Regions from separate parts of the Anoxynatronum sibiricum genome, predicted to be linked through region 2. Evidence: riboswitches for the same ligand, from Rfam matches in the RefSeq annotation. Region 2 holds a riboswitch; each other region holds the start of a gene.
The links. A riboswitch is a leader RNA that binds a small molecule or an ion and turns the genes downstream of it on or off. The one in region 2 is predicted to bind molybdenum cofactor.

Region 1 (10,451 bases), on a different contig from region 2:
GTGAGGGGAATCGGCATTATGGATGTCAAGAGCCTTTTTGGTGTGGGAGCCATTAAAAATCGGACAGAGATTGATCTGGTGGTGCATCTTGAAGAATGGGACCAACATAAAGACTATGATCGCCTGGGATTGGATGAAAAGTTTCGCACCATTCTCGATGTGAAGGTGGAAGAAGTGGTGGTTCCGGTGAAACCAGCCCGAAACATTGCGTTGATCATTGAAGTGGCTGCCCGTAATCACCGGCAGAAAAAAATGGGTTATAACGCAGCTCGTGCATTTAATGACAGGCTGATGAACTATCTGGATCAAGACTGGTAATGAGGGGGCACTGTTCGTTTCAAAAATAACAAACGACACTGGGAGCTAAATCGTCAGTATTTTTGCCTTAATCTAAAAAATATCTTGCAGAAACAACGACAGGTTGGATATAATTGTCGTGTCTGGAATTTCATTTGGGAATGTAACGTTAGAAGTTTTGGGGGTTCTTGTCTAAATTTTAACATGACAACGCTTTCATATGCTATAATATGGAGAGTAAGATTGTGCTGCTGGGGGCTGTGCATGGAGCAGTGATGCTTCATTCGAAATAAAGAAATGATAAGGAACAAGGAGGGTCATTGATGGCAAAAGAGTTTTTGACAGAAGAAAACTTTCAGAAATTGGATGAAGTCATTCTTCGACACAAAAACAGACAAGGCGCTTTAATGCCGGTGTTGCAGGAAGCTCAAGATATTTTTGGCTGCCTGCCCATTGAAGTGCAACGACAAATCTCAGAAGGCATTAAAATTCCAATGAGTGAAATTTATGGCGTAGTCACATTCTACTCTCAGTTCACTCTGGAACCCAAGGGCGAGTATACCATCTCAATTTGTATGGGAACTGCCTGCTACGTACGCGGAGCCAAGCCCATGGTCGAAAAAGTTGCAGAAATGCTAGGCATTGCACCGGGTGAAACATCAGCCGATGCAAAGTTCAGTCTGGTGGCAACCCGCTGTATCGGTGCCTGTGGACTGGCACCAATTCTGACAGTAAATGAAGATGTTTATGGAAGACTAACATTGGAAGATATTCCCGGTATTGTTGAAAAATATCAAAAGGAGGGTTCCTGATATGAAATCTATTGCTGAACTGGAAGCCATCCGCAAGAAAGCACAGGACAGTGTGAAACTTCGTTCCGAAAGAGATGGTATTCGTGTGGTGGTTGGTATGGCTACCTGTGGAATCGCTGCTGGTGCCCGTCCGGTAATGATGGCGTTGGTGGAAGAAGTCAGCAAGCGCCAGTTAAAAAATGTGGTGGTGACACAAACCGGCTGCATTGGTGCCTGTCGTCTGGAACCAATGGTTGAAGTGTATCAGGGAGACGAAAAAGTTACTTATGTGAAACTGACTCCCGAAGATGCACGCAAGATTGTTGCAGAGCATCTGGTTAATGGTCATATTGTCAAAGAATGTACCATTGGGGCTTATGAAAAATAGACCTGGCTACAGAGAACTGAAGAATAGGTAAGGAGGGTCAACTTTATGGATTTGTATCGATCCCACGTCCTGGTGTGCGGCGGTACCGGATGTGTCTCATCAGAATCAATGAAAATAATTGAATCTTTCGAAACTGAACTGGCCAAACATAACATTGAAAAAGAAATCAAGGTGGTTAAAACTGGCTGCTTCGGCCTGTGTGAAGCCGGTCCCATTGTGATTGTCTATCCCGAAGGTGCCTTTTACAGCATGATCAAGGTCAGCGATGTGCCGCTGATTGTTGAAGAGCATCTGTTGAAGGGCCGCATTGTCACTGACCTGCTTTATAAAGACCACACCACAGATGAAACAATGAACTCAATTGACGATGTGGGCTTCTATAAAAAACAGCAGCGGGTGGCACTGCGCAACTGTGGTGTTATTAATCCGGAAATCATCGAAGAATACATTGCCTATGACGGCTATCAGGCATTGGCAAAAGTGCTGACGGAAATGACACCTGATGAAGTGGTGGATGTCATCAAACGCTCAGGGCTACGCGGCCGTGGCGGTGGGGGATTCCCCACCGGTTTGAAGTGGGAGTTCACCCAAAAGGCGCCTGGTGATATTAAATATGTTGCCTGTAACGCCGACGAAGGTGATCCGGGTGCTTTCATGGACCGTTCAGTGTTGGAGGGAGACCCTCATGCCATTGTGGAGGCCATGACCATTGCCGGCTATGCCGTTGGTGCCTGTAAAGGATTTGTATACGTGCGGGCAGAGTACCCCATCGCTGTGAAACGTCTTCAGATTGCCATCGATCAGGCAAAAGAAAACGGCCTGCTGGGTGATGACATTTTTGGAACCGGCTATGGTTTTGATATGGAAATTCGGCTGGGTGCCGGGGCTTTTGTCTGTGGTGAAGAAACAGCACTGATTGCCTCCATCGAGGGCAAGCGTGGCATGCCAAAGGTGCGGCCTCCCTTCCCTGCCATAAAAGGTATATTCGACAAACCTACCTTGTTAAACAATGTGGAAACCTTTGCGAATATCACACAGATTATTCTCAAAGGAGCCGACTGGTTTGCCGGTATTGGAACCGAAAAATCAAAGGGAACAAAAGTGTTCGCTCTGGCGGGCAAAATTAACAACACCGGTCTGTTGGAGATCCCCATGGGAACCACCCTACGGGAAACCATTTATGAAGTGGGCGGCGGCATCCCCAATGGCAAAGCGTTTAAAGCTGTTCAAACGGGTGGACCCTCCGGTGGCTGTATTCCGGCTGAATACCTGGATACTCCCATTGATTACGATAACCTTATTTCGCTGGGGTCTATGATGGGATCTGGCGGGATGATTGTGCTGGATGAAGACAACTGTATGGTTGACGTGGCGCGTTTCTTCCTGGACTTTACAGAAGAAGAATCCTGCGGCAAGTGCACACCCTGTCGTGAAGGCACCAAACGTATGCACGAGTTACTGGATAAAATTGTTGAAGGTAAAGGTACAATGGACGATGTGGCTAAGCTGGAAACGTTGGCTAAAACCATCAAAGGGGCATCCCTGTGCGGGCTGGGTCAAACAGCTCCCAACCCTGTGTTATCCACCTTGAAATATTTCCGGCATGAGTATGAGGCGCATGTCAATGACAAGAAATGCCCAGCAGGTGTCTGTCAGGCGCTGTTGCAATACCTGGTCATTGATGATCTTTGTAAGAAATGCGGTATTTGCGCCGCCAAGTGTCCTGTGAACTGCATTAGTGGTGTCAAAGGCAAAGAAATATATCACATCGATCAAGAACGCTGCATTAAGTGCGGTGCCTGCCTGGTAGCTTGCCCATTCAAAGCCATCAAAAAAGGGTAGTTGTCGGGTAATGATAGAACCTGTAAAGGAGGATTCGAATGATCACGTTGAAAATAAACGGCTTTGATGTGGAAGTCAAAGAAGGCGCTACCATTTATCATGCCGCATCCAGTATCGGCGTCAAAATTCCCACGCTCTGTTATGATGAAAGGCTCAAACCCCACGGTTCCTGCCGCATTTGTGTGGTGGAGGTGGAAGGGGCCCGTTCTTTAATGGCATCCTGCAGCACCCCTGCTGCCAATGGCATGGTGGTACACACTGAAAGTGAAGCTGTGGTGACTGCCCGCAAGGAACTTCTTGACTTGATTTTGGCAAACCACCCGCTGGACTGCCTTACCTGTGAGAAGGCTGGGCGCTGCACCTTGCAAGATCTCTGTTATCAGTATGATATTGAAGAGAGCACCTTCGACGGTAAGCGGAAATCCTATGAAAAAGATGCCTCCAATGAGTTTTATACAGCCGATCAAACAAAATGCATTCTTTGCGGAAAGTGTGTATATGTTTGTTCTCAGGTTCAAAACACCGATGCCATCTGTTTTGTAGACCGGGGTTTTGAAACCCACATCGGCACTCCCTTTGATATGGGACTGTCAGAGTCTACCTGTGTCTCTTGTGGTAACTGCGTAGCTGTTTGCCCGGTTGGTGCATTAATGCCAAAACGCAAAGAAAAGTTCAGATACTGGGAAGTTGAGAAAGTGAAAACCACCTGCTCTTACTGCGGAGTCGGATGTCAGATGGAACTGCTGGTTAAGGATGGAAAGGTAGTGGAAGTAGAGCCGGTAAAAGGCCACTCCAATGATGGCTTACTTTGTGTCAAAGGCCGTTTTTCCTATGATTTTGTCAATCATCCATCACGACTGAAAAAACCTTTGGTGCGTAAAAATGGTGTTCTGGAAGAAGTCACCTGGGATGAAGCCTATGAAACGATTGTGAACAAAATCAAAGAAATAAAAGCTGCTGATGGCCCTGATGCCATTGCCGCTTTTTCATCAGCCCGTGGCCTGACAGAAGAAAATTATCTAATGACCAAAATGATGCGCGCAGTCATCGGGACCAATAATGTGGACCACTGCGCACGCCTCTGACATTCCTCCACTGTTGCAGGTCTTGCAACAACACTTGGAAGCGGCGCGATGACCAACAGTATTGCTGATATTCAGCAGGCAGACACCATTTTTGTCACCGGGTCAAACACCACAGAGTCCCATCCCGTCATTGGAGCCCAATTGAAGCGCTCTGTTCGCAATGGCTCAAAACTGATTGTGGCAGATCCCCGTGAAATACCGCTGGCAGCCGAGGCAGATGTGTTCCTGAAAATTAAACCGGGAACCAGTATCGCCCTCCATAACGCCATGATGAACGTGATTCTGGAGGAAAAGCTTCAGGATGAAACCTATATTCGTGAAAATACGGATAACTTTGATGAGCTGGCTGAAAGTCTTAAAAAATACACCCCTGAGTATTCAGCAGAAATATGCGGAGTTGATGCAGACAAGATCCGTGAAGCGGCCCGTCTCTATGCCGGTGTTGATAAAGCGGCCATCCTGTATTGCATGGGCATCACTCAGCATGTGAATGGAACAGAGACAGTGATGAGCTTATCCAACCTGGCGCTGATTACCGGTAACATTGGAAAGCCCGGCTCCGGCGTGAATCCTCTTCGCGGTCAAAACAACGTGCAGGGAGCTTGTGACATGGGTGCACTGCCCAATGTCTTCACCGGCTATCAGCCTGTCGGCAACCCTGGCGCTCTTGAAAAATTTGAAAAGGCCTGGGGTGTCACACTTTCAGACAAGGCGGGGCTAACGGTGACCGAGACGTTTAAAGCCATTGAGGAAGACCGGGTGAAGATGCTTTATATCTTCGGAGAGAATCCCATGATTTCTGATCCGGATACCCATCATGCCGAGCACGCCCTTCAAAAGACCTTCCTGGTAGTACAGGACCTGTTCCTCACTGAAACTGCTGAGTTGGCCGACGTGGTATTGCCGGCAGCATCTTTCGCTGAGAAAGATGGGACTTTCGTTAACACCGAAAGAAGAGTGCAACGGGTTCGAAAAGCTGTGAACCCACCAGGAGAAGCAAAACCCGACTGGGTAGTCTTTATGGATCTGATGAATCGTTTGGGCTACGAGAAAAAATACAATGACGCTGAAGAAATCTTTGAAGAAATTCGCAAGGTAACCCCCCAATATGCCGGTATTACCTATGACCGCATCAAAGGGAGAGGCATCCAGTGGCCTTGCCCCACCACCGATCATCCGGGCACACCTGTGCTTCACATTGGCAAACCCGCCCGGGGCGCTGGTCTGCTGAAGCCTGTTGAGTTCGTTGAATCAGGAGAGCTGGGGGATGAAGAGTACCCGCTGGTGATGACCACCGGCCGCATCCTTTATCAGTATCACACCCGTACCATGACCGGCAAAACAGAAGGTATTAACAATATGGCGCCGGAAGTATACGTGGAAGTGAACCCTGAATTGGCGGCAGCCAAAGGCATTGAAGATGGTGCCATGGTTAAGATTACATCCCGTCGCGGTTTTGTCACCATGAAAGCAAAAGTGACCGACAGAGTGGAAAAGGGTGTTCTCTTCATACCCTTCCATTGGGAAAGTGGCGCGAATGTGCTGACTAACGGTGAAGTGCTTGACCAGTACTGCAAGATCCCAGGCCTAAAAGTGACAGGGGTTAACCTGGAAAAAATGGCGTAAGCCGTCACACACAAGACTATAAAAACCCGGTTTCTCAAGTAATGAGAAACCGGGTTTTGTGTGCCGCGATCTTTTCAAAAGGTGATTTTAGAGTACTCAGCTCAGTTCAGTCGAAACATCAACCACCCCAGGGCTGGCTCATGTAGTCTTCCATCAAACGCTGGTGTTCTTCCTTGAACAGTTTTTCATGGCCCTGTTCCCATAAAGCCAAAGTGTGGAACAGTTTTTTGGCACTGGGATCATCGGTGTTGTCAGCTGCATTCTGGTAAAATTCAGCAAAATCTTTTTCCATTAAATAGGCAGTGCGCAGCACACTCATGTCAGGTACCATGCTTTCAGTCACCTGCTGGTCAAGCAGTTCATTCTCTGCACGATCGGCAAAAATATTTTTTTCCCGGTCAAGATCAAAGTCTACCTCTTTAAAAGTCTGATGCTTTTCAAAATGCTCCAGTTGTTCCTTCAGGTACTCGTAATGGTCCATTTCAACGTCTGCCAGTCGCAATAACATGTCTTTTGCACTGGCCAGGCTTACTTTTTCAGATTGATGGCGGAAAAAATCCACACCTTGCAATTCCCGCTCCATGGCATAGCGGATGATGTTTTGATAATTCTGTTTCATTTAAACGCCTCCCCGTTAAAATCTTAACACTATTATACCATATTTATACCACAAAATGTCGGCGAATAAACCGGATTCTGGTATAATAATCATAGTAGTACACAGGGAGGGTCACAAATGAATCTCGAACAGCAAAACGTCAAGCATACCTGTTCCATCATGCGAATCCAGCAGGAAGGCCCGTTGGCAAGGCCCGTTGCCATCGAAACCAGTGATGAAGTCATCATGGAAAAGCCCCTGACAATCTTTTTAAATGAGCAGGAGTGGATCACACTCTTAAGTTCAGGTACGGCCATGGAATATCTGGCAGTGGGATTTTTATACTCTGAAGGGATTTTACTCCGAAGAGAAGACTTGCTCAACTATTACCTCGATAGCGATGAAGGTAAATTTCACGTTCAGCTGAAAGAAAATCCAGAGTTAAAAACTCGATTAAAAGGCAAGCGAGCTGTTACCACCGGCTGCGGAAAAGGTACTGTCTTTTTCGACGTGCTGGATGCTCTGACGACTCAGCCCATTAAGAACCAATACAAGATCCCGTTTGATGTGATACTGCAACTGTCTTCTGCTTTTCAAAAACGATCCATTCTGTTTCAGGAAACTGGGGGAGTGCATGCCTGTGCATTATGTGACATCTCAGGCATTCAACTTTTTCATGAAGACGTGGGCCGTCATAATGCACTGGATAAGGTTGTTGGTGAGGCTTTGATCAAGGATATTTCGGTAGATGAAAAGTGGCTGATTACCAGTGGCCGCCTTTCTTCGGAAATGGTGATAAAAACAGCGCGTTACGGTATTGCGACGCTTATTTCCAGATCGGCCCCCACCAATCTGGCGGTGGAACTGGCGACACAGTTGAATATGACCCTCATTGGATTTGCGCGGGGGAACCGCATGAATATTTACACAGGCAGGGAAAGGGTTTTCATTAAAGGGGAAGAGTGATATAATCAACTTAAATGAATGATCAGAATTTTTTCCGAGTTGTTTTTTTCTAAGGGAATGCATTCCTATGAAGAACAACCGTCGGGTACTGGGAGAAATCCCCGTGCCTCCCGTGATGGAAAGGAAAAAAGCCCCGCAGGGAGCCTCCTTACCATCGGCTCCTTTTTTGTATTGCATCAGAGAGAAATGCTAAGAGACAGGAGGATCATGTATGGCAGATCGATACAGTCGCCACATCACGTATATGCGTATTTCGGTGACAGACTTATGCAATATGCGCTGTCAATACTGCATGCCGGAAGAAGGTGTTGAAAAGCGCACCCATGAAGATCTTTTGTCATTTGAAGAAATCGTTTCCATTGTGAAAGCCAGTGTACCTCTGGGTATCCGAAAAATTCGCATCACTGGTGGTGAGCCGTTGGTACGCAATGGGATTGTTTCGCTGGTGGAACAGTTAAGGCAAATCAATGGTATCGAAGAAATTGCCATGACGACCAATGGGACACTGCTGAAATCAATGGCCAAACCATTGAAGGAGGCAGGTTTAAATCGTTTTAATATAAGCATTGACTCGCTGAAGGAAAACCGCTATCGTGAGATTACCCGTGGCGGGCGCCTGTCTGATGTTCTTGAAGGAATTGAAACCGTTCTTTCGCTGGGAATGACACCACTAAAGCTGAATACGGTGGTGATAGGAGGTCTTAATGATGATGAAGTCAAAGACTTTACATCACTAACGATCAATGAACACATCGATGTTCGATTCATAGAACTGATGCCGGTGGGACAAGCCAGCCAGTGGGCAGAAAATAGGTTCATATCCAATGATGTACTGCTGGAAAAGCTGGGATTTTTGCTTACAGAACAGCGGGAAAATGGAAGTCCAGCCCAGTATTATCGCTTGCCGGGTGCCCTGGGACGAGTGGGATTTATTAATCCCATCAGTCATCATTTCTGTCATGAATGCAACCGCATTCGCCTTACCAGCGACGGCCGGTTGAAACCCTGCCTTCACAGCAATGATGAAATTGATCTTCGTTCGGTATTGCATCAGCCTGCAAGTCAAATCACCAAAGTCATTGCCCAGGCCATTGATCGCAAACCGGAAAGACATCAGTTAGATCTAGATGAGCGCTGTACCAGCCGTAATATGTGTCAGATTGGTGGTTGATACCTTCTGAGAAACGCAGCCACCTGAAGCCCACATGTTTCATGATGGGCTTTTCTGTTGGAGAGAATAGGTGACTTATACGAATGACAGTGCGTTGACCCTTCCCATGCAAACCGATATAATGAAGTGAGACGGTCACAGGGAGCCGGAAGATTTCCTCATGAGTTCCGGCAAAAAAAGGCAGAGGTGAACATTTTGATTGAGCAAGCATTGGAGAAGGCACTGAAACAGATAGTGGGAGAACCGGCTTTGCGTTGTCAGGAGCCCATGAAAGCACATACTTCCTTTCAAATAGGCGGTCCTGCTGATTATCTGGCAGAACCCGGCACAGAAGCCCAGTTGGCTGGTCTTCTATCCCTTTGCCAGGAGAGCGGTGTTCCTGTCATGGTCATTGGAAACGGCAGCAACATGCTGGTTTCAGACACAGGCATCAGGGGCGTGGTGATCAAAATAGGCAAAAAGATGAATCGTGTCACCGTTCATGGACAACAGGTCAATGCACAGGCAGGGGCGACTCTTTCCAGTCTGTCACGCACATTATTACAGCAATCTCTGGCAGGGTTTGAGTTCGCTGCCGGCATCCCCGGAACACTGGGGGGAGCACTGGCCATGAATGCAGGTGCCTATGGCGGCGAAATGAAAGACATCCTGGTGAATTGCCGGGTGATGAACTCCCGAGGCATTATTCAAACTCTCACGCTTGATGAAATGCACATGGGATATCGATCCAGTCGTGTGCAGAAGACGGGAGAAATCATCTTATCGGCCAATCTCGCGCTGAAGTCAGGAGTATACAGGCAAATTAAGTTTATGATGGATGATTACTGGCAGCGACGCGTCACACGACAACCTTATTATCTGCCCAGTGGCGGTAGTGTTTTCAAGAGGCCTGAAGGGTATTTTGCAGGAAAGCTGATTGAAGATTGTCAGTTAAAAGGCGTGGCTGTGGGTGGTGCCATGGTGTCAGAACTTCATGCCGGCTTTATTGTTAACACAGGAGATGCGACAGCAGCAGATGTCGTTAATCTGATGAACCTGATCTGCAAGCGGGTGAAAGAAACCCACGGCGTCGATTTGGAAGCGGAACTGAGAGTAATTGGTGCATAGACAGGATGGTGAAACAATGAAGTTTGTTATTATCACAGGGCTTTCAGGAGCCGGAAAAAGCCTCACGGTAAAGTGCATGGAAGATCTTGGCTTTTATTGCGTTGATAATTTGCCTCCCGTACTGATCCCACGGTTCGCCGAATTGTGTGAAAAAACCAGAGGAAGCATCGATAAAATAGCACTGGTGATGGATATTCGGGGGGGGCTTTTTTTCGATGACTTATTCATTAGTCTTGATGCCTTCCGGGACCAGGGACATGATTACGAAATATTGTTTCTGGATGCAAGTGATGAAACGCTCATTAAGCGCTATAAAGAAACACGGCGCAGCCATCCCCTTTCACGTGATGGCGCCATAGGTGCAGGCATACGGTTGGAACGACAAAAATTACAACAATTAAAAGAAATGGCCGTCACAATTCTTGACACCAGCCGACTGAATCCAACCCAGCTGAAAGAAGAGCTGCGGCACCTCTATTTGGAAGGTGGCGAACGGAACCATTTTATGATTTCTCTCATCACCTTTGGATTCAAACATGGAATTCCGCTGGATTCAGATTTGATTTTTGATGTTCGTTTC
Region 2 (10,451 bases):
AGACTTCCGGCAACAATGGCCATTTCAATGGTGCCCGTTTGAACTAATTCAATGGTTTCACGCTGTGGCCCAAGTAACTCGTTGGGGGAGACCTCTACCTGATAAGCACCACCTGTTCTTTCGGCCAGTTTCTCACCAAAAGAAACCATTGCCTTAAACTGAGGATGTGATTCTGGCTGATTAAAGGCCACTCGAAGCGTTTTCGCCTGCACAGGCGCATCTCCCGCAGACGCAGCCGGCGCATCTGCTGCCGGCGGTGCATCAGGTGCCGCAGCACCTCCACCACATCCACTCATTAACCCAGCTGTCAACAACCCTACCAATAGCACTACCAGCCATCTTTTCTTTTGATTCATCCTTATTCCTCCTTTTGTCTGATATTATTTTTTTAATGAATTCACAGGATAATGCACCGCTTCACCTTTGACGAAACGCACAACTTCTTCTGCCACCTTCTGCTTCAGTTCCTTCGCTGCTTGCTCTGAATACCACGCCATATGAGGTGTGCAGAGAAACATATCATGTTGAAACAGGGGAGACTCCGGGTTGATAGGCTCATCTTGAGTAACATCCAACGCGGCTCCTGCAATCCATTTGTTCATAAGGGCTTTGTTCAGGGCTTCTTCATCAATGATGCCACCCCGTGAAACATTAATAATGAAAGCACTTTCTTTCATTTTTTGCAGTTCTGCTTCACCAATCAAATGATGGGCATTATCAAGGGGGCAATGAATGGAAACCACATCAGATTGCTCCAAAAGCGTCTCCAGCTCCACTAGTTCAACGTAATCAGGGACTCTTGCCGGTCGATTTTCCCGACTGGGATACTTGGTATCATACGCGATAACTCGGCAACCCAGGGCATGAATCCGTTGTGCAAAGACACTGCCAATCCTTCCGAAGCCAATAATGCCCACAGTCTGATGGCTGTGCCGAAATATGGGGATGCTTTTCTGATAGTCCCATTCTTTACGATGGACCGATTCATTCATTATGACAATTCTTCGAGTCATCGCCAACATAAAGGCCAATGCATGATCTGCCACTTCGTACATACCGTAATCCGGCACATTACACACTTGAACATGATGATCTGTTGCCGCATCAAGATCCACGTTGTTCACTCCGACACCGTAACGAACCACTAACTCCAGCTCTGGTAAAGATTCAAATACTTTTCTGGTGTAGGGAGCGTACTGATTAATGGCCGCCCGTGCTCCCTTGCAATGGCTGGTCAGATCTTCCTCTGTTTTGCACTGGTGAAAATCAAAATCCAAAGAAGCCTGATTCAATACCTGCGTTTCAATATCAATACTGCCATGGTCACAGTCTGTGATGACAATCTGTTTCTTCACATGCTCAACTCCCTACTGAATTCTTTTTATGCCTTTCTCATTCGTCCCGACCTTCTTTGACCAACGTGCTCACATTAATTCATCAGAAGTATCCTTCACTTCATTTTTTCCATTTCAATGAAATCCATGTCATCAAACTCCTGGTTTTCGCCGCACATACCCCATATAAAGGTATAATGACGAGTACCAACGCCTGAGTGAATGGACCAGCTGGGCGAAACCACCGCCTGCTCATTTTTAATAATAATGTGCCGCGTTTCATGAGGCTGTCCCATCAAATGAAACACACGGGTTTCTTCGTCCATATCGAAGTAAAAGTATACTTCCATGCGTCGTTCATGTGTATGTGCAGGCATCGTGTTCCATGAATTTCCTGGCTCAAGGAGAGTCATTCCCATGCTCAATTGACATGATGGACATACTGCCGGATGAATATATTGATAAATCGTTCGCTTATTCATTGTTAGCGGATCTCCAAGATTCACTTGATTGGCGTCTTTCTGTCCAATTTTTTGTATAGGATATGCATGATGGGCCGGACATGAGTTCAAATAAAATTTGGCTGGCTGGCTTGCCCTTTGTGAGCTGAACTTTATCTCTTTAACACCCATTCCCACATATAGGCCGTCTCGTCCATCAAGCTGATATTCAGTTCCATCAAGTGTCACCGTTCCTGGTCCGCCTATATTGATTATTCCCAGCTCTCTGCGTGCAAGAAAATAGCTGACACCCAGTTCTTTTCCAGCTTCAAGCACCACCGTTTCTTCGACGGGCATGGCACCTCCAAAAATAATGCGATCAACATGACTGTAGATCAATTGAATGTCGTCTGGCAAAAAAACGTTTTCCATTAAGAAATGATTGCGCAACTCTTCAGTCGTATAATGCTTTGCATCTTCAGGGTGATGTGAATAGCGTACTTTCAGGTTCATTGGTCTACCTCCTCCATTTCATATGCTTCAATCATTATTTAATTACTCATTCTTTTTCACTGACTTTCGATCATTGCTTCATTAATCAACTGGTAAGCATGTTCAATGCAATCGAAAGGTTCCATCCCACAGGGATACTCCAAAATGAAATTTTTTCCATTGAAAAATTTCAAGAAATACTTCCAGTCGACAATCCCACCGTCTAACTGTGTAGATGAAAAACAACCATCTTTGATCATCACATCTTTCACATGGATATTCGAAACATAGGGCTTCAGCTTCAGTGCATTTTTTTCTGCATCTTCTCCTGTCCATATCCAGTTGCCAATGTCAAATGTCATTTGCAGCTTAATATTATTCTCATGGCAAATCATTAACAGTTCTTCAATCTTGTCAGCTTTTCCACCTGACAGCGATTGGTCATTTTCGATTAAAACAGCTAATGATCCGTTGCATAACCCTTGAAGAAAAACTTTGTCTTTGACCGACAGCGCCCGGTAATCGCCTAAATAAAAAGTGATACTTTTGGCATTTAACATCTTTGCTTCAGCCATGTAGTCCTGAATAAGTGACTGGTCAATGTAAGTATCCTGAAAAAGCTTGTCAGCTACTGAATAATGCAACTCCAGTTGAGCTTTCTGGTTACTTTCTGCTATTAAGGCGATCTCCTGCGATGGATTTCTCATATACTCACGTCTAATCTCCAGACGTCTGTATCCTTTGGATAAAATCCAATCAAGCAGTCGATGCTGCTCGACGATTCCAGAGTTAGCATCCTTAAAAGCCAGTGCATTAAGAATCAGCTTCTCTTTCAGCAAATTCGCCACTCCTCTCACTATCGCCATCCTTTTTCATATTCGAATGGTATTCACGCAACTTTTATGTATCAGTTTCGTTTACCGGTTCACTAAACAAACGTCAAGGCATTTTTTCGAAATGCCCCTATCGTCACTTAAGAATGATCTGCGTCGAACCCCTTTCAACAAACTGAGCTTTCAGTTCGATCTCAATGGGATCCTTATAATCAATGCCTGAATGAATACGTCCAATAAGTATTTCCGCAGCTCTGGCACCAATTTCGTAAGTAGGCTGTGCAATCGCCGAAATACCGGCACCAACTAACTCTGTCCATCCCCAGTCGTCAAAACCACACAAACCAACCTGGTCAGGTATTTCAATATTTTGACGTCGGCAAGCCCTTAAAAAATCAAGCATAGCAACGCCATTACCTGTTATCACTGCTTTTGACCGTTGGGGATTCTCTTGGAGATAACCCATAATCGCTTTGTCATAAGAAAATGCTTCCTGGTCTATCTGAAAGAAAAGAGCCTCAGCATCACCGCCACGTTCACAGGTCATTCGTTGAAAAATCTCTTTACGAATCTGACGGGTGGCATTCTTATTGATAGTCTGGCTGAAAAATGCAACTTCTTCAAATCCAGAGCCATAGAGTTTATCAAGTACATATTTGATAATATGCTCGTTATCGATGGTGACTGTGTCTATCTGACCATTTAAAGGTCTTCTTTCTGCATAAGTGACAAAAATGCCTTCATTTCGAAGCTGTTGAATCAAATCATCATTGTAGCCAGTTGAATTAATCACCAGCCCTTCGATTTGCCTGGTGAGCATCGACCTAATATATTCCTCTTCTTTTCTGGGATCTTCGTCGCTGTTGGCAATCATTAGTTGGTACCCTTCACCAAGGCAAATATCATTGACACCTTTGACCAGAATTGATGAAAATGGTGTTGTGATATCAGCAACGATCATTCCAATGGTACCACTCTTTTTTGACTTTAATCCTCTGGCTATTTGATTGGGGTGGTAGTTTAATGCTTCGATAGCTTTCTCAATCCGCTCCCGGGTTTCCTCCGACATGAACTCATACTTTCCGTTAAGATAGCGGGAGATGGTTGTTTTTGAGACGTTCGCCTGGTCTGCAACCATTTTGATGGTCACTTTTTTCTTCGCCCATGACATACATTTTCCTGCTTTCCATCTGTGTACCGGGTTTGTGTACCGGTTAACAACATTTTAACGCACTATCTTCATTTCGTCAACACTCTTTGAATCAGCCTTTTAAACTTCCGATTGTCATGCAGTTACACCAAGCTCTTCGGACGTTGAATGAAATGAATAATGTTTCCTTCCAGGTCTCTGAAGAAGACGGTTTTAACGCCTTTATCATTTGCTTTCAGCGGCTCAATGATTTCAACCTGGTGATCCAGTAGTTTTTGATACGCTTCTTCAATCTGATCTGTACCAAAAGCCAGATGTCGAATCCCTCGATACTTGTTGTCGGTAGTTTTGGCATCAGTTTCAGCAGGATAAATTTCTAGCATGCTGTTGTCTTCCATTGCCAAAAAGTAGGTGGGCATCTCCTTTTGATTATCGTAAACAATCCGGAAAGAGAAAAGATTGACGTACCAGTCTTTCAGTTTTCGTGTATCCAGACTGCAGATGCCTACGTGCTCCAAAGTCACCATATTTAATCCACTCCCCAGTTTCGTATTGTGAACCATCGTTTCGTTTTATAGACTAATCATAGCGATGTTTTTCCAGAATTTCAAGTGCTTCATTGACGGTTACAGATTATTAGGTACATTATTCTTTTGATTTCTCCATATTTCTTCATTATAGTCATCATTTCAAAATATGGCACTTTTCTGATAGTGGATCAACGTTTTCCCGTTATTTAGATGCTTTACAGGTTTCAGGCATGAAAAAACTGCACTGAAAGTGCAGTTGAGTTCATCTATCACAAATTTTCTAAAGCTTTCATCTCATTTGGTCATACCCTTTTATGGGTAACATTGACTATTTAACACGGTGCCCTATCTTTTGGGAGATCAAGCGGCCTGTTGCCATTACTGCTTCACCAAAAGCAGCTACTCTTTCAGGCGTTACCCGAAGGGTTGGCCCCGAAATACTGATGGCCCCGATCACTTCGTCACGATAATTAAAGATGGGTGCCCCCACACAGCGAATTCCCAGCTCATTTTCTTCGTTATCAATGGCATAACCCCGATTTTTGACTTGATTCAATTCTTCTCTCATTTTTTCCAAGTCGGTGATGGTATATATGGTGAGTTTTTGGATATGGCTACGTTCCCAAATGGAGACAATCTCCTGTTCCGGCAAAAAGGCCATCATGGCTTTTCCCGCAGAAGTACAGTATAGGGGAGAACGCGCCCCAATGCGGGAGTGCATACGGATCTTATTGTCAGCTTCCACCTTGTCAATATACATAATTTCAATGTCATCGCGAATCACCAGATGCACCACTTCATTCACAGATTCCTTCAGGGCAGATAATAGTGGTCTGGCAACCTCGTTCAAAGCGAGATCATCAATGATTTTGCTGCCTATCTCATACATTTTGAGAGACAACCGGTAAACAGAAGAGCCGGAATCCTGCTCCACATATCCATGGTGGATCAGCGCCAATAACAGTCGATGCACGGTGCTTTTATGAAGCCCCACCCGTTTACCCAGTTCCGTCAATCCCAGTCCATCCGGCTTCTCTGCAAGCACTTCTATAATATGAAAGGTCCGGTCAATGGACTGCACCGCTGATCCGCCTGCTGTTTCTGTCGTTTTCATTGCTTCCAAACTCCTTTAACATCATCTCAAAATGTCATACATAATGATCTTTCTGCTTGTTCGAAAAACAACCCGCCTTAGTGCGCATTTCAGGGCGCGGCGGGTGTTATCCCAAATGTACACTTCTTAAGAAATAATGTCAACGAACAGGCATTAGATTTCAACAGCCTTTCAAACTACCTGTTTTCACAAAAGAAAAATCATCAACTATTTTTCAATTGAAATAATCACTTCAAACGGTTGTCATCTCCAGGGCTTTGATTTATGCTGTTAAAAGGATTATCGTGTATTGATGGTCAAAGGAGATTAGCAAGGGGTGCTGATATGACAAATGATACAAAAGCACGTTACCAAATGATGGCTGCCGCTTTTCTGTGGAGCCTGGGAGGGGTTTTGATCAAACTGGTGGACTGGAACCCTCTGGCCATTGCCGGCATGCGCAGCTTCATAGCAGCTGTGGTTATTTTCTTTTTCTTGAAAAAGCCTGTCTTTACCTGGTCAAAAGTTCAGGTAGGTGCTGCCGTTGCCTATGCCTGCGTCATGATCTTCTTTGTCACCTCTACACGTCTCACAACAGCAGCGAATGCTGCCCTGCTTCAATTTACTTCACCCATTTATATCGGCCTTTTCAGTTATTTTGTTCTTAAGGAAAAAGTAACCCGCATTGATTGGGCTGCCATTTTACTGGTTATGGTGGGCATGGTGCTCTTTTTCCTGGATGATGTAAGCTTTACCAGTTTCTGGGGTAATCTTTTAGGTATGTTCACCGGCATCAGTTTTGCAGTTATGGTGCTTCTGCTGAGAAAGCAAAAAAATGCCCGCCCCATGGAGTCTGTTCTGCTGGGTAATCTTCTGGCGGGTATTGTGACGCTACCTTTTATGTTTCAATCAATGCCCTCCGCCATGAGTTGGCTGGGTCTGCTGCTGTTGGGCACGCTGCAGCTGGGGCTGGCTTACGTGTTCTACGCAACTGCAGTGAAGCATATCAGTGCCATGGAGAGTGCCTTAATCCCAGTCATCGAACCATTATTCAATCCCCTTTGGGTTCTGCTCATTGTGGGCGAGGCCCCAGGCATGTGGACCATTTTCGGTGGACTGCTTGTGGTAGGCGGAGTTACCGGACGTTATCTGTTTCATGCCAGCATGCAGCGCACGCGCCAAAGCATTTCCTGACTGATTCACGATTGTTTTTTAGATGATTAACACCCGATCCAGCTGTCGAGGCCGGAATCGGGTGTTTTAAAATCGGTTAAGCGCTGTTCCTCACTTATTGGGCATTGGGAAAAAAGAGAGGCGCTCCGAACTCTTCCACACCAAACTGGGAGATGAGTTCCTGTGTCTCAGAAGACAAAATCCAATCGACAAATCGGGCTGCAGCGGCATAGTTAATATGATCTCCCTTGTCAGGATTCACTGCAATAACGCCATATTGATTGAATAGTTTTGGGTCACCTTCCACAGCTATCACCAGATCGATACTTCCCAGCATGGAGAGATAGGTGGCTCTGTCAGTCAGCGTGTAGCCTTCCAGCTCATTGGCCATTTGGATCACGTCTCCCATGCCCTGACCGGCAGAAATATACCAACTGGCATCAGGCTCCTCTAAACCAATTTCCTTCCATAAATTCACTTCCATGATATGTGTGCCAGAATCGTCACCTCTGGAAACAAAGGTACCTTCCTTCTCACTGATCAGTGTTAAGCCAGCCAGCACATCACCAGCGGCTGCATCCATTAAACCAGCGGGGTCGTCAGGAGGGCCGACAATGATAAAATCATTATACATCACATCAAATCGCTCCAGGCCATGGCCATCTGCCACCAGCTCTTCTTCCCGGGCCTTGGCATGAGCCAGCAGTACATCAGCCTCACCATCAGCTCCCATCTGTAGTGCTGCACCTGAACCAACAGCTACCACTTTCACATCAATTTCATAGGTTGATTCAAAATCCGGCAGAATAAAATCCAGCAAACCGCTGTTTTCAGTACTGGTGGTGGTGGATAAAATCATCTCTGTGTTCGTTAGTTCAGGATAATCACCATCCGTTTCAGAAGTCTCTGTCGCTTCTTCAGCGGATGGCTGCGTTTCAGCTGGTGCCGGTTCTTCCGGTGGAGCTGGTTCCTGAGTTCCTCCACAGGCTGTTGTTAAAGCAACCATCAAAATGAGCAACATGATGAACAAGCTGCGTCTCGTCAATGTCATTTTCTCATCTCCTTTTGTAGGCGAATCATTTCTGGCCTGTATTCACTTTTTAAGTGATCATTAACTGAAAATCAAGTTCCTTGGTTTAATCGTTGGGAGATCACACCCTTTCTGGTTAAGTCCGTTACTGCAGCTGAAGAACATCGAAATAAAAAACACCCAAAGGGGTGCCTGGTGATTGCACTTCAGCCACACATCTCCTTTCCACTGGGAGGCAACGCCGTTTCCAACATTACCCTATCGGCTTGATCCCATAGGCAACTGCCATTAGGGACTTAAGCTCGGAGGCGATTCCATTGTTTGCTGATGTTACAACATCTTCGTTATGTTTATCTTTGCATTTTGAGGAAAACGATTCCCTGAGGTTAAGTATAGAGTATGCCCTATGTTCTGTCAAGAATGTGGTTTAAACAAGCTTCATGGTGAAGGCTTGAACCTTTTGCAAATGTGCCGTGCTTTCTCATTTAATCTAGTCGTTATTTTTTTTATGCATTTTGATCTTAAAATTAATACCCTCAATTTATTCTAATCGCATCGTTTCTCTTTGAATCAACGGTGGTTCACCAGGAAATTAATGATTAAGAGCCTCTTTGTTTGGATATTTACAGGAATATCATTTGCTTCAAAGATCAATCCTAAAACGTCGTCTTTGGTAATCAACCTCAACGGCAAGACTACCACCCGTTTAATCGAACTACCATCTTTATGCATCGAAGGTGATAACGCTTATGGAAAAAGATTTTCGTTTCAATATGGAAGAAGCTGCAGGCGCACTGGGAGATTTTGGAACACTACTCCCCATTGTTATTGGCGTTTCCGTTGCAACTGATATGAATTTGGCTGTCATGTTGCTGTTCTTCGGTATTGCTTATCTCTTCACCGGAATCCATTACAAATTACCAATGCCTGTTGAACCTATGAAAGCCATTGGTGTGATTGCCCTTACAGAAAGATTGTCCGCTGCCGAAATTGCAGGTGCAGGAATCGGTATGGGACTGGTGCTGCTGCTCATCGCTCTCACCGGCGCCATGGACTTCATCAAAAGAAGTATTCCCATCGCTTTAATCCGCGGTATTCAACTGGCGCTCGCTCTGACCCTGATGAGGCAGGCCATGGTGATGATGAGGTATGATTTCATTCTCGGTGCCTTGGCAATGGGCATCATTTTCTACTATCGATTTTCAAGGCATCTGGATGTTTCAGCTCTGATGGTTTTTCTACTGGGAATTATTGTCGGCCTTTTTCGTTTTGGACCACCTCCGGTTACACTCATGCGCCTCCCAGCTTTAACATTGCCTGACTTTCCTTCTTTTATCAGCGGGTTCACGAAAGCGTCTTTGCCGCAGATTCCTCTCACTCTTGGAAATGCCGTTTTAGCCACTTCATTACTCATCAGCGATTTATTGGACCGCCAAGTTCAGGAAAAGCAGCTTCTTTATAGTATGAGTGCCATGTGTTTGTTTTCAGTCCCTTTTGGAGGCTTCCCCATGTGTCATGGGGCAGGCGGTTTAGCGGCTCAGTACAGATTTGGTGCCCGTACAGGTGGATCCAATATCATATCAGGATTTGTTTTGATAGTGATTGCACTGTTGTTTGCATCACCCCATCTGGAGATGGTGATCCCCTTTGGAGCCTTAGGAGCACTGCTTTTTTACTCAGGTTTGGCGCTTTTTCAAACCGCCCGAAAAACACCTGATCTGGCAGCAACTCTTTTGACGGGTATCTTGTCGCTGTTCCTGGGTATTACCTGGTCACTGTTTATTGTCTGGGTTTGGATCATCGTTAGAAAAAAATGGAACGCTGAAAGGGGGTGAGTAAAAATGCAAATAACCGGAAGAAATCAGCTTAAAGGAAAAGTGGTCAAAGTGGTGCATGGCGTCACCAGTTCCGAAGTGCAACTTGAAATTGCTGAAGGCATGATCGTCACCGGACTAATCACCAAAGGGGCAGCGGAATCAATGAACATTCAGGTGGGCGATGAGTTGGTAGCCATTATCAAAGCCACTTCGGTCATGTTTGGGAAAGAGTAATGCGATAAAACGAAACCCTAGCTGTTCTTCAGCCAGGGTTTCGTTTTATCGCATTACCAGCATAAAAACACTCTCAAGAAGAGCTGTTTTATTTGAAATGGGGAATAGCCATTTTTCTTCTTCTTTCCATCATCTTCAGTTCCCGATCCATGTAGTGGTAGATCAAACTTCCTTCAAGAAGCAGCTCCTTCACAAATGTATCCGCAAATGCATTTACCAGCTGCTTTTTAAAAGGAGTCGCCATTGGGCTATAGGTGTAGACATAAGCGCATATTTTTCCTGCATCTTCTTCATATCTACCTTCTCTGCAATCTTCAAAATCAAC
Region 3 (10,451 bases), on a different contig from region 2:
AATGCACTGAAAGCTTCATGCCAATAGCCCCAGAAAGCAGTGCGTTCTCCAATCTCCTCCACAACTGTTGACGCCGAAATAGCAATATCTTCGTCCGCAACGGGCGAAAAAATGGCCAACCCGGCAAGGTCATAGTTGTCCCTGTAAGTCATCAGCACCTCCGGGGTCAGCTGATCTGCAGCCACACTGGCCAACTCCTGATTCAATCCATAAAGCCTGTGGTAAAGATCTTCGTTAATCAGGCGGGTGTAAGTTTCTGTATAGCTTTCTGCCAAGTTGACAGTTTTACGGATGAGACTGGCGTGGTTGTCCATTTGTCTGGTGTAAAAAAGATCAAAGTCTTTTTCGGTACGCGATATAAAATACGCAAAAACAGCGGTCAAAACCACCGCAATAACCATTGTCAATGCCAGTATTATTTTGCCATCCCGTTTCATGTCGTACCCTCCACAGCTTTCGATCTCGTTGGAACTCCCACGGGTATATATAACCAAAATAAACACCGCTAACCATTTATTGGCCAGCAGTGTCTTTCCCAAATCTGTATAGGGGGCTCCACTTTTTAATTGGTAGCTCCACTTTTATAAAAGGATGAACCTGTCTCCTGAAGAACCCGGAACCGTATATGTTTGACGTGATCCACTGGTGTCGTCATTTCTGCCTGGGTGTTTTCATCACTCTCATGGCATTCAGCGTTGCCAGTACTGCCACGCCAACGTCGGCAAAAACCGCTTCCCAAATGGTTGCCAGGCCTCCGGCACCCAGAGCCAGCACAATGAGTTTGACGCCAATGGCCAGCACGATGTTTTGCCAGACAATGATCCGGGTACGCCGGGCAATCTTAAGAGCTGTGATCAGCCGGGCAGGCTCATCATCCATGATGACCACATCAGCCGCTTCAATGGCGGCGTCAGAACCAAGCCCGCCCATGGCTGTCCCAACATCGGCTCTGGCCAATACCGGTGCATCGTTAATACCATCTCCCACCACCATGACTTTGCGCTTGCCAGTCTGTTCAGCCATAATTTTTTCAGTGATGGTCACTTTGTCCTGTGGTAGCAACTCTGCATAGATTTCACTGATACCAGCTGCCTCACCCACCTGTCGGGCAATCATTTCCCGGTCACCCGTCAGCATTACCAACCGCTTGATGCCTGCCCTGCGAAGCCCTTCCATGGTCTCTCTAACTCCCGGTCGCATCTCATCACTGATGACCAAACTTCCCATCAACTGATCCTCGCGAACTACATGGACCAGTGTACCGGATTCAGCGACCTGGGGAGCATTTATTCCTGCCTCCTTCATAAAAGCTGCATTGCCTGCCCTGATCCTTTGACCGTCAACCAGAGCTTCCACTCCTTTTCCTGGCGTCTCCCTGACTGCATCCACCTGGTGTGCGGCCGTATTCCCTCCCCATGCTTTTTGAATGGAAACTGAAATAGGATGCGTCGACTGGCTCTCTACCAGCGCAGCCATTTCCAGCAGATGAGGCTCGTCTATTCCCTCTTGCGGCAAAAGATGGCTCACTCTGAAAATCCCTTTGGTCAGTGTACCTGTTTTATCAAATATGATAGTATCCACTTGATTCAGTGCTTCCAGATAATTGCCGCCTTTCACAAGAATACCCTGGCTGGAAGCCCCTCCAATGCCACCGAAAAAACCAAGAGGAATGGAAATCACCAACGCGCAGGGGCAAGAAATGACGAGAAAGATCAGAGCGCGGTAAACCCAGTCACCGAATGTCGCGTCAGCCAGTAAGAGTGGCGGAATCACTGCCAGCATTACAGCAGCTCCCACCACCAGCGGGGTGTATATCTGTGCGAATTTGGTGATGAACTGTTCTGTGCGGGCCTTTCGACTTCCGGCAGTTTGAACCAGTTCCAGTATTTTGGAAACCGCTGAATGTTCGTAAGTGCGGTTCACTTTTATTGTTAGAGCTCCTGATTGATTCACAAATCCTCCCAGCACCTCATCACCTGAAGAAACGTCCCGTGGCAGCGACTCGCCTGTTAAGGCAGCTGTGTCCACCAGACTGATTCCCTTGACGATAACACCATCCATGGGGACTTTTTCACCCGGCTTCACCAGGATTAACTGGCCTTTATCTACCTGTTCAGGTTTAACTGTTTGAACACGGCCATCCTGTATAAGATGTGCCGTATCCGGCCGTATGTCCATTAGTGCAGCAATGGATTTTCTCGAGCGATGAACTGCCAGATCTTGAAAATACTCACCAACCTGATAAAAGAGCATCACAGCGACACCTTCAGGGTATTCACCAATGGCAAAAGCGCCAATGGTGGCAACACTCATGAGAAAGTTTTCATCAAAGACCCTGCCATTCATCAGGTTACGCCCTGCCCGCAACAGTACCCGACCTCCTGATAACACATAAGCCGCAAGATAAAGCGTCAGTGCAAGGTTTCCCTCCAGCTTAAATGTCCAGGGAGCTGCAAAAAGAAGAAAAGCAGCCGCCATCATTCCTTTTGTTTTCCATTGGTTATCGTCATCCGGAAACTCATGTGAATGATCTTCCTTTTGTTGATAATCTGAAGCTGGCACTATGCGGACATCAGGTTCGATGCGTTGAATCACAGATGCTGTTTCTTTGATTATTTCGTCTGTCCTGTCTTTTTCGAGAAAATACACTGTCAGTCTTTGGGTGACAAAATCCACCGTTGCATCAGCCACACCATTGATTTGGCTGATTTCTCTTTCCATACGGCCGGCACAATCTGCACAGCCAAGCCCTTTCAGACGGTAAGTTTCATGGGGATGTGAGTTCATCTGAGGTCATCTCCTTTGGTAAAGTTCGGTCATCAAGGTGGCTTAGATGAGCCAGGCCCTGATCAAAAATACGTCGGATGTGATCATCATCCATGGAATAGTACACGACTTTTCCTTCCTTGCGCGACTTAACAACACGATTCGTTCTCAGCATTTTCAGCTGGTGAGAGATGGCCGACTGGGTCATTCCCAGTACGATGGAGAGATCGCAGACACACAACTCCTTCAGATTCAGAGCATACAAAATTTTTAAACGGGTGGCATCTCCAAAAACTTTGAAAAATACGGCCATTGCCTGTGCATGTTCATCGGCAATCATCTGATCTTCAACTTCACTTACCGCTTCTTCATGAATGATATTGCAGCCGCAGCGGTCTTTATCAATGGCATCACTCATCATATGACTTCGCCTCCTCTATATATGAATACTTGCTCATATGTTTAATTTAATGATACACCTTACACCGCCATGTTGTCAAGATTTCTTTTTTCTGATACTTCGTCAAATGGAAAACACGCACATAAAAGCGTCCGTTCCAAGCATGCTCGGAACAGACGCTTTTATTAATCCACTGTAACTCCGCTGCAGACAGCTTTGCTTATCGGCTAATCTTTTTAGGGCAGAAGCGATCCGATTAACACCTGTTTCAATGACAGTTGCTTCCACAGCCCGGGCGACCACTTTTCAGTTTCTTTCATCCACCGGTAATTCGGTGAACAACGTCAATCATCAATGGTACAGACGCTCTGTTGGTGGTATGGTTGATGTGCCGATTACTGGGATGCACTGAGATGATACAGGTGTCGCGGCCGACCTCCCGTATCATAGCGAATATCCAGTTCAAGAAAGCCTGTTTTCACCAGATACTCCAGGTAACGCCTGGCAGTGACGCGGGCAACACCAATTTCATCAGCTACCTGGGTGGCGTCCACCGGCTTCCGCCGGTTTAGAAGGTGTTCTTTTATGGTTGCCAGGGTTTTGGGATGAATCCCTTTTTCATAGTTCGTTGCTAATTCCGTCTCTGATCGGGAGATGATCAGACGATCGATGTCATCCTGAGAAACCAGCCGGGTATTCTCCAATGTTTTTTTCCGTAACCGGTAATTTTCCAACGCCTGTTTCAACCGCTTAAATTCGAAGGGCTTGACAAGGTAATCAAAGGCACCCAGTTTCAGCACCTCACCAATATGAGCAGGATCCTGAGAGGCAGTAACAAGAATCACGTCAATGGTCCAGTTTTGATTCCTGATCTTTTTCAGTAGCTGAAGCCCATTACTTCGGGGCATGTAAATATCAAGTATGATAAGATCGACAGTTTCTTTTTCAAGCATTTCCATCGCCTGTTCTCCGTTTCGGGCTATGGTTGCAACCCGAAAACCCTCTACAGAGTTGACATACCGGTGATTGATTTCTGCCACCATTGGATCGTCTTCAACAATCATGACACGAATCATTGATCCTCCCCCTCATTTTCCCTGACAGCAGGCCATTGTTTGGGCAGTCTCACCCAAAAAGTGGTTCCATTTCCTGTTTTCGACTGAACCCGAATAGTTCCATGAAGTGTTCCAACCACCTGATTGACAAGAAAAAGGCCCGTTCCCCTGTCTCCTTCACGGGTGGAAAATCCCCGATTGAAAATCTTTTCCTGTATGTCACATGACATGCCTTCTCCATTGTCCACCACCTGAAGCATGATGGCATGATCTGTTTCCTGAATACTCAGTGTCACCTGCCCGTTTTCCCGCTGATTCAGAGCGTCAAAAGCATTGTTCAGGAGGTTTCCGATGATGGTGACCAATGCATTGCTGCTAATGCGTCCCTGCAGAACAGACAGTTGACTGGCAGGGTCAACCATCATGGTTAACCCCGACTCTCTCGCCGCACTGAATCGCCCGATGATCAGCGCCGCCACGGCAGGTTCTTTAATGTGACGAATGACCTGACTGGTGATCTGCTGCTGGCTTTCTGTCTCCTCCAGTATATACTTCTCGGCGAGATCATAATTTTTCAGCTGCAGCAATCCCAACAGCACATGCATCTTGCTCATGAACTCATGGGTGTTGGCACGCAGAGAATCCACCAGCATCCGGGCACCTGTGAGCTGTTCAGCAAGAGTGGTCAATTCATCCCGGAGACGAAAACTGGATATCACACCCACAATTTCATTTTTGGCGTTTGTGATGGGAATGCGGTTGACCATAATGGGAACACCGTTCATGACATCCTGAATATCAAGCTCTGCCTGCCCGGTTTTCAATACCCGGGGCATTTTGGACTCAGGCATAATTTCACCGATGTGCATCCCTTCCTGTTTATCCGGAGAGATACTCAACATTGTTCGTGCCGCTTCGTTGATCATGGAAACATTTCCATCTGCATCAATAGCCATTACACCTTCTTTAATGGCTTTCAGAATCCCATTGCGCTCCTTTAACAGTTTTGAGATTTCGTAGGGTTCCAACCCCAGCAGAATTTTCTTCAGGTGCTTTGCCATCCAAATGGAGCCCAAGTGGCCCAATACTAGTCCAATTAAAGCAAAGCGATAGACCTGCCATCGCATTTCTGCCGTCGCCTGTTCGATGTTGCGATTCAGCGTGCCCACCGCCACCATACCAAGGCGATGGCCTGCAGGGTGGATAATGGGAGTCAGCGCCCTGGTGGAGATTCCCAGCGTTCCCTGTGCCACCGAAATATATTCGCTTCCTTCCTGCAGCACGGGCCCCTCATCGCCGCCTGCAAAAGGCTTCAGCAGCTGTTCAGGATTGGGATGGGAGTAGCGAATCCCCTCAATATTCGTTACCGTGATAAATTGTACATCGCGACTGCTGCTTCGAATCACTTTCATCAAGGGATCAATGGTTTCTTCAGGATGTGCTGTTTCAAATGCGCCAATCACCGTTGGCATGCGGGCAACAATACGGGCTGTATTGAGAACATTGTTTTCCACTTCTTTTAACAGGCTGGCTTCCATGGTTTTGAGAAACCCATAGCTGACACTCAGAACACTCAACGTCACAATAAAAGCAGAAAAGAACATGATTTTGGCCTGCAGGCTGATTTCTCTGCGCTGTCTATGCGTTTTCATACGTACCACATCATCCTTCCGGTAGTCCGGCCCGGTGCTGTTCCTGTAATTTGATTTATTTTATCACATAGTTGCCTTCTGGTCGACTTGCCTCTCTGCAATCAACGGCATGATACCGCCGGGTATCAACGTCTGCTCGTTGACAAGCCACCACCCCTTCGGTATAATCAGCAGTAAGCGTTATCACCAACCAGCGCTTAAGTCTCCGAGTTTTTGCGTCTACCGCGCTCAGCGCCATGACCAAAAACCATTAAGGTATTGCCGGAAACAGCGATGCCTCCCACTGTGGAAAGGAGCCGAAAAATCACCAAAACTCCCTTTCTGCATTTTCAGCTTCAGGGAGTTTTTTTGTTTCGTGGTTCCATGTAGTTGACTACTTTGACAAAGGGGCGTATTCATGGATAATCTCATACAGGGAACCCGGGATGCCGTTCATCTGCTCATCAGAATGGACCCGGAATTCCTAGAAATTGTCGGCCTGTCTCTCTTTGTTTCACTGACTGCCACTTTTTTGGCAGGCATTGTGGCAATCCCCTTTGGCCTTACCATCGGTATCAAAGAATTTCCTGGTAAAAAAATGCTGGTTCGATTGATTTATACGCTAATGAGCATGCCGCCGGTGGTCATTGGGCTGGTCATTTTTCTGTTACTGCTTCGCAGCGGCCCTTTGGGGCAATTTCGCCTCAACTTTACCCCCACGGCCATGATCATTGCCCAGTTTTGCCTGGTGACACCCATTATCACCGGTGTTGTGTTTAATGGCACCAAAGAAAGAGGCAGCGAGATCAGAGACCTTGCCAAAACCATGGGGGCTTCTCCTTCTCAAACACTCTGGCTGCTCATTCGAGAATTGCGTATCAATATCATGTCGGCTGTTGTCACCGGGTATGGCCGGGCTATTTCTGAGGTGGGGGCTGTCATGGTGGTGGGTGGAAATATTCGGGGGCACACCCGGGTCATGACCACCACCATTGCCATGCTTCGCAATATGGGAGAGTATTCCCTGGCCATCGCCACCGGCATTGTGCTGCTGCTGATTTCTTTCATCATCAATTCACTGCTGTATCATTGGCAACAGGAGCGATAACATGCATCTTTTCATCGAACACCTCACCAAAAGCTATGATGAAAAAAAGGTGCTGGATATCTCCCGGTTGGAGATTGACAGTGGCTGTTTTTGGGGAATCATCGGCCCCAACGGTTCCGGAAAAAGCACCCTGCTTAAAATCATCTCTTCCCTGACAGCACCCTGTCAGAGTCGGATTTTATACGATGGTCTGCCTCTGAATGACCGATTACTTCTTGACATGACTTTGGTTTTCCAAAAGCCTTACCTGTTACGCACTTCTGTTTTTCAAAACATAGCGTACCCGCTGCAGCTGCGCCATGTTCCCGCGCAGCAACTTAAAGAGCAAGTGGAGGAAATGCTGACATGCTTTCAAATTGAACATTTGCGAGATCAAAAAGCCTGGACACTTTCAGGTGGCGAGGCTCAGAAAGTGGCTTTGGCCAGGGCCCTTGTTTTCAAGCCCCGGTTGATCATGCTGGATGAGCCCACTGCCAATATTGACCCCACTTCTATTCTGCTTCTTGAAAAACAGATTCGCATCCACTACGAAGCCTATCACCCCACGGTGTTAATGGTCACCCATAACCTGCAACAGACAAAACGCATGTGTGACCAGGTAGCCTTTTTGTATGAGGGTACTCTTCAGGATGCCGGCCCCCTTGAAAAAGTCTTTGGCAGTCACGCACACCCTCTGGTGCATTCTTTTATCCAGCAGGGTTTAATTTAATCAGACTCTGAACTCAACGCTGACACAGCGGCCAATCAGCTTTAATTGCTTCTCAGTGACAGCTGTGGGTACTTCCCCTGAACTTCCGGTGGATAACAGAATTTTTTTCTGCTGATCTTTCGAAAGTTTGCGAATCATTTTTTGGCCGTTTACTTCGATGACATGGATTTTACCATTGATGATTTCAGTTGTTTCACAGACCATTACCAGATCGTCCTTAAAAATTCGCAGGGACTGTAATTGGCCGTCTGCCACCTGAAAAAATCGAACTCTCTCCCAGGGAACTCCCTCTATTTTTTTGCCCAATACCGGCAGTTCTTTTTGCGCCACTATTTTCCCTGTTGCCAGATTTTCTACAGGGAAACGCCTGATGATATGGGCCAGGGCATCAGTCCACTGATCATTGGGTTCGATGGAAAGGGAGGCATCCCGTTTCACCGCCTGATTTCTGGTTGACCGATTGTTTTCAGTTTCACGGTCATCCTCGTTCTCCCCAGAGTCCCGACGAAGATGGGACCCCTGCTGCAATACATCCGTCTCTTCTCCCAACACCTGTAAAATACGCTGGGCTGCCTGTTCTTGGATCACTTTCCTGCCCGACTCCACCTGTTTGATATAGTTTTCAGCCAAGCCACATTTTTTTGCCAGCATTTTTTCAGTCATGCCGGCACGCAAACGCGCTTTTCGAATGGCTTCTGCAATTGGATTCATCTTTTCACTTCCTCTCAGTCATCATCTTTTTTGCTTTTCACGATGAATCTATTTTCCTGATCATCTATTATAACATGACTTATCATTCCGGTACCACGTTGGCCAGTATTGCGCGGTGTTTATGTTGTTCAATGAGCCTATTCAGGAAACCCTGCTGGTCCCGGCGATTTTCTGAGAAAGCCTTTGTTTATTTGATTTTAGGGTATCTATTACCGGAACAAATGAACTGATCACACATGTTGAAACGAGGTGTTCCCCATGTCTGCAGGTGATTCTCTTTATGATTTACTGATGCGTCCGCTGGAAAAAAGGCTGCTTGAAAAAGTTCGGCGGTCTTTGATGGTCCGCCCCAGAGGGATGGTGCTTGAAATTGGTGTGGGTACTGGTGCCAATTTGCCCTACTACCGTTATGAGTATATTGATCATCTTGATCTTCTCGACCTGACCATTGGCGAAAAAGTACGTCGTCACCATTACCCCGACCACCTGCCGCTGCGCTTTTTGGAAGGACAGGCCGAAGCATTGCCTTTCGCCGATGAGTCTTATGATTTTGTTGTCGTTTCGCTGGTGCTCTGCTCTGTCACTGATGTCATGGGCAGCCTTGCAGAAATTTTTCGAGTATTAAAGCCTGGCGGTCGGTTCATTTTTATTGAGCACGTGCTGCCTGAAAACCAGCGGCTAAAAAATGTGTTTCAACGATTGACACCTCTTTGGAAGCGCATGGCCAACCAATGTCATCTCAACAGAGAGACTCTGGATGCCATTGCCGCAACAGGATTTGAGCAATTGGAACTTTACCCGGTCTACAGGGACATTTTCATTGGCGGCGTGGCTCATAGGCCCCATTAAATCACGCTCGTTCACCAGTACAGGCGGAATCATCTGAGTGATTAATGTGTATATTAAACCGCCTGTAGCGGGTTTTCAAGTAACAGTTGATAGCATCGAGTGGATCATGAATGTCAAAAGCTGAAATTATTTAAAACGCTGTCCACAGCTTTTTCGAACAGCCTCTATTTCTATGCCACAAAAAAACCGGCACGTTCGCATTCTTCTTATGTGAGAATGCTGGCATGCCAGTGGTTATTGAGTGGATTGAAAGAATGTTGATAAGACAAAATATTTAAAGCTGTTTTTCCACTTCCTGATAGAGACTGTCTGCCAATGCAAGATTATCTGCCAGCAGTTTTTCTCCTTTAGCCCGATACTCGCTGACAAAGGTTTCGTCTTTGATGCTGCCCAGGTTTATTTTCACATTAAGCCAAGCTCCCTGCATAGCCGCTTTCAGACCAAGGGCACCAACTCCCAGGTCACTCACTGCATTGGGATTTGAATGACCCATTGCCTTTTGAAGCACCACCAGCACTTTTGCAGCTTCCTCCATCATGGTATATGGAACAATGGTTGCTTCTTTCAGAGCCTGCTGCATAGCTTCTTTTCGCTTTGCCTTTTCTTCATCTGTCGTTTTAGGCATGGTCAGTACATCACCCACCGCATTGTACACTTCGGTATCTTTCTCAATCAGATTGTTAAATGATGCCATTAACCCTTCTGTTTCTTTCAATACTTCCTGCATGCGCTCTTCATAAGCAGCGTATTTTTCTTTGCCCGTTGTCAGGTTTGCCACCATTGATACCAAGGCAGTTCCCAGAGCTCCAAACAACGCTGAAGCGCTTCCGCCGCCTGGTGCAGGTGCATCTGATGCCAGCGTGCTGACAAATTCTTTTGTTTTCAGCTCAGTCAGTTTCATGAAATTTCTCCTCTCCGTATGTAAGCTGTTTTCACCATATCAATTCTACAAGATCATGTCAATGTAGTATCCTGACAAATGAGACTGTCATTAACAGTGAATCTCCAGATAGTTCCTGTGAATTCCAAACAATTTCTTTGAAGAAGAGTTCATCAGCCACCCATCAAAAGATGACTCCAAATTAACGATTGACATCGGATCTATTATATCGTAATATTCTAATATAGCGTTTTACCCGACACCCTTCAACATAATGGCATTTAATGACTCACTGAAAGGAGGCTATCATGCCGCACAACAACGACAATGTCACAATAATTC

Region 1: linked by a shared signal. The riboswitch ahead of moaA (GTP 3',8-cyclase MoaA) and the one ahead of AAIG11_RS04365 (ABC transporter substrate-binding protein) in region 2 are both predicted to bind molybdenum cofactor.
Region 3: linked by a shared signal. The riboswitch ahead of AAIG11_RS01135 (ABC transporter permease) and the one ahead of AAIG11_RS04365 (ABC transporter substrate-binding protein) in region 2 are both predicted to bind molybdenum cofactor.

The regions. Positions count from the first base shown of each region.
Region 1 is NZ_JBCITM010000001.1:369,285-379,735, forward strand. Features, by position in the region: gene hprK (HPr(Ser) kinase/phosphatase) at 1-318, shown strand, start outside; gene AAIG11_RS01625 (NADH-quinone oxidoreductase subunit NuoE family protein) at 621-1,109, shown strand; gene AAIG11_RS01630 ((2Fe-2S) ferredoxin domain-containing protein) at 1,111-1,476, shown strand; gene nuoF (NADH-quinone oxidoreductase subunit NuoF) at 1,522-3,318, shown strand; gene fdhF (formate dehydrogenase subunit alpha) at 3,351-6,029, shown strand; gene AAIG11_RS01645 (ferritin-like domain-containing protein) at 6,148-6,648, opposite strand; gene fdhD (formate dehydrogenase accessory sulfurtransferase FdhD) at 6,766-7,593, shown strand; molybdenum cofactor riboswitch at 7,614-7,735, shown strand; gene moaA (GTP 3',8-cyclase MoaA) at 7,805-8,764, shown strand; gene murB (UDP-N-acetylmuramate dehydrogenase) at 8,951-9,871, shown strand; gene rapZ (RNase adapter RapZ) at 9,888-10,451, shown strand, end outside.
Region 2 is NZ_JBCITM010000003.1:146,793-157,243, reverse strand. Features, by position in the region: gene AAIG11_RS04405 (TRAP transporter substrate-binding protein) at 1-356, opposite strand, end outside; gene AAIG11_RS04400 (C-terminal binding protein) at 381-1,355, opposite strand; gene kduI (5-dehydro-4-deoxy-D-glucuronate isomerase) at 1,451-2,281, opposite strand; gene AAIG11_RS04390 (sugar phosphate isomerase/epimerase family protein) at 2,344-3,105, opposite strand; gene AAIG11_RS04385 (LacI family DNA-binding transcriptional regulator) at 3,236-4,270, opposite strand; gene AAIG11_RS04380 (VOC family protein) at 4,393-4,812, opposite strand; gene AAIG11_RS04375 (IclR family transcriptional regulator) at 5,108-5,893, opposite strand; gene AAIG11_RS04370 (DMT family transporter) at 6,218-7,066, shown strand; gene AAIG11_RS04365 (ABC transporter substrate-binding protein) at 7,161-8,096, opposite strand; molybdenum cofactor riboswitch at 8,278-8,395, opposite strand; gene AAIG11_RS04360 (putative sulfate/molybdate transporter) at 8,825-9,910, shown strand; gene AAIG11_RS04355 (TOBE domain-containing protein) at 9,917-10,126, shown strand; gene AAIG11_RS04350 (BUD32 family EKC/KEOPS complex subunit) at 10,215-10,451, opposite strand, start outside.
Region 3 is NZ_JBCITM010000001.1:257,042-267,492, reverse strand. Features, by position in the region: gene AAIG11_RS01160 (diguanylate cyclase domain-containing protein) at 1-437, opposite strand, end outside; gene AAIG11_RS01155 (heavy metal translocating P-type ATPase) at 652-2,787, opposite strand; gene AAIG11_RS01150 (ArsR/SmtB family transcription factor) at 2,768-3,187, opposite strand; gene AAIG11_RS01145 (response regulator) at 3,562-4,242, opposite strand; gene AAIG11_RS01140 (ATP-binding protein) at 4,239-5,873, opposite strand; molybdenum cofactor riboswitch at 6,065-6,185, shown strand; gene AAIG11_RS01135 (ABC transporter permease) at 6,271-6,960, shown strand; gene AAIG11_RS01130 (ATP-binding cassette domain-containing protein) at 6,962-7,669, shown strand; gene AAIG11_RS01125 (helix-turn-helix domain-containing protein) at 7,670-8,380, opposite strand; gene AAIG11_RS01120 (class I SAM-dependent methyltransferase) at 8,639-9,229, shown strand; gene AAIG11_RS01115 (cyclodeaminase/cyclohydrolase family protein) at 9,504-10,130, opposite strand; gene AAIG11_RS01110 (ArsR/SmtB family transcription factor) at 10,418-10,451, shown strand, end outside.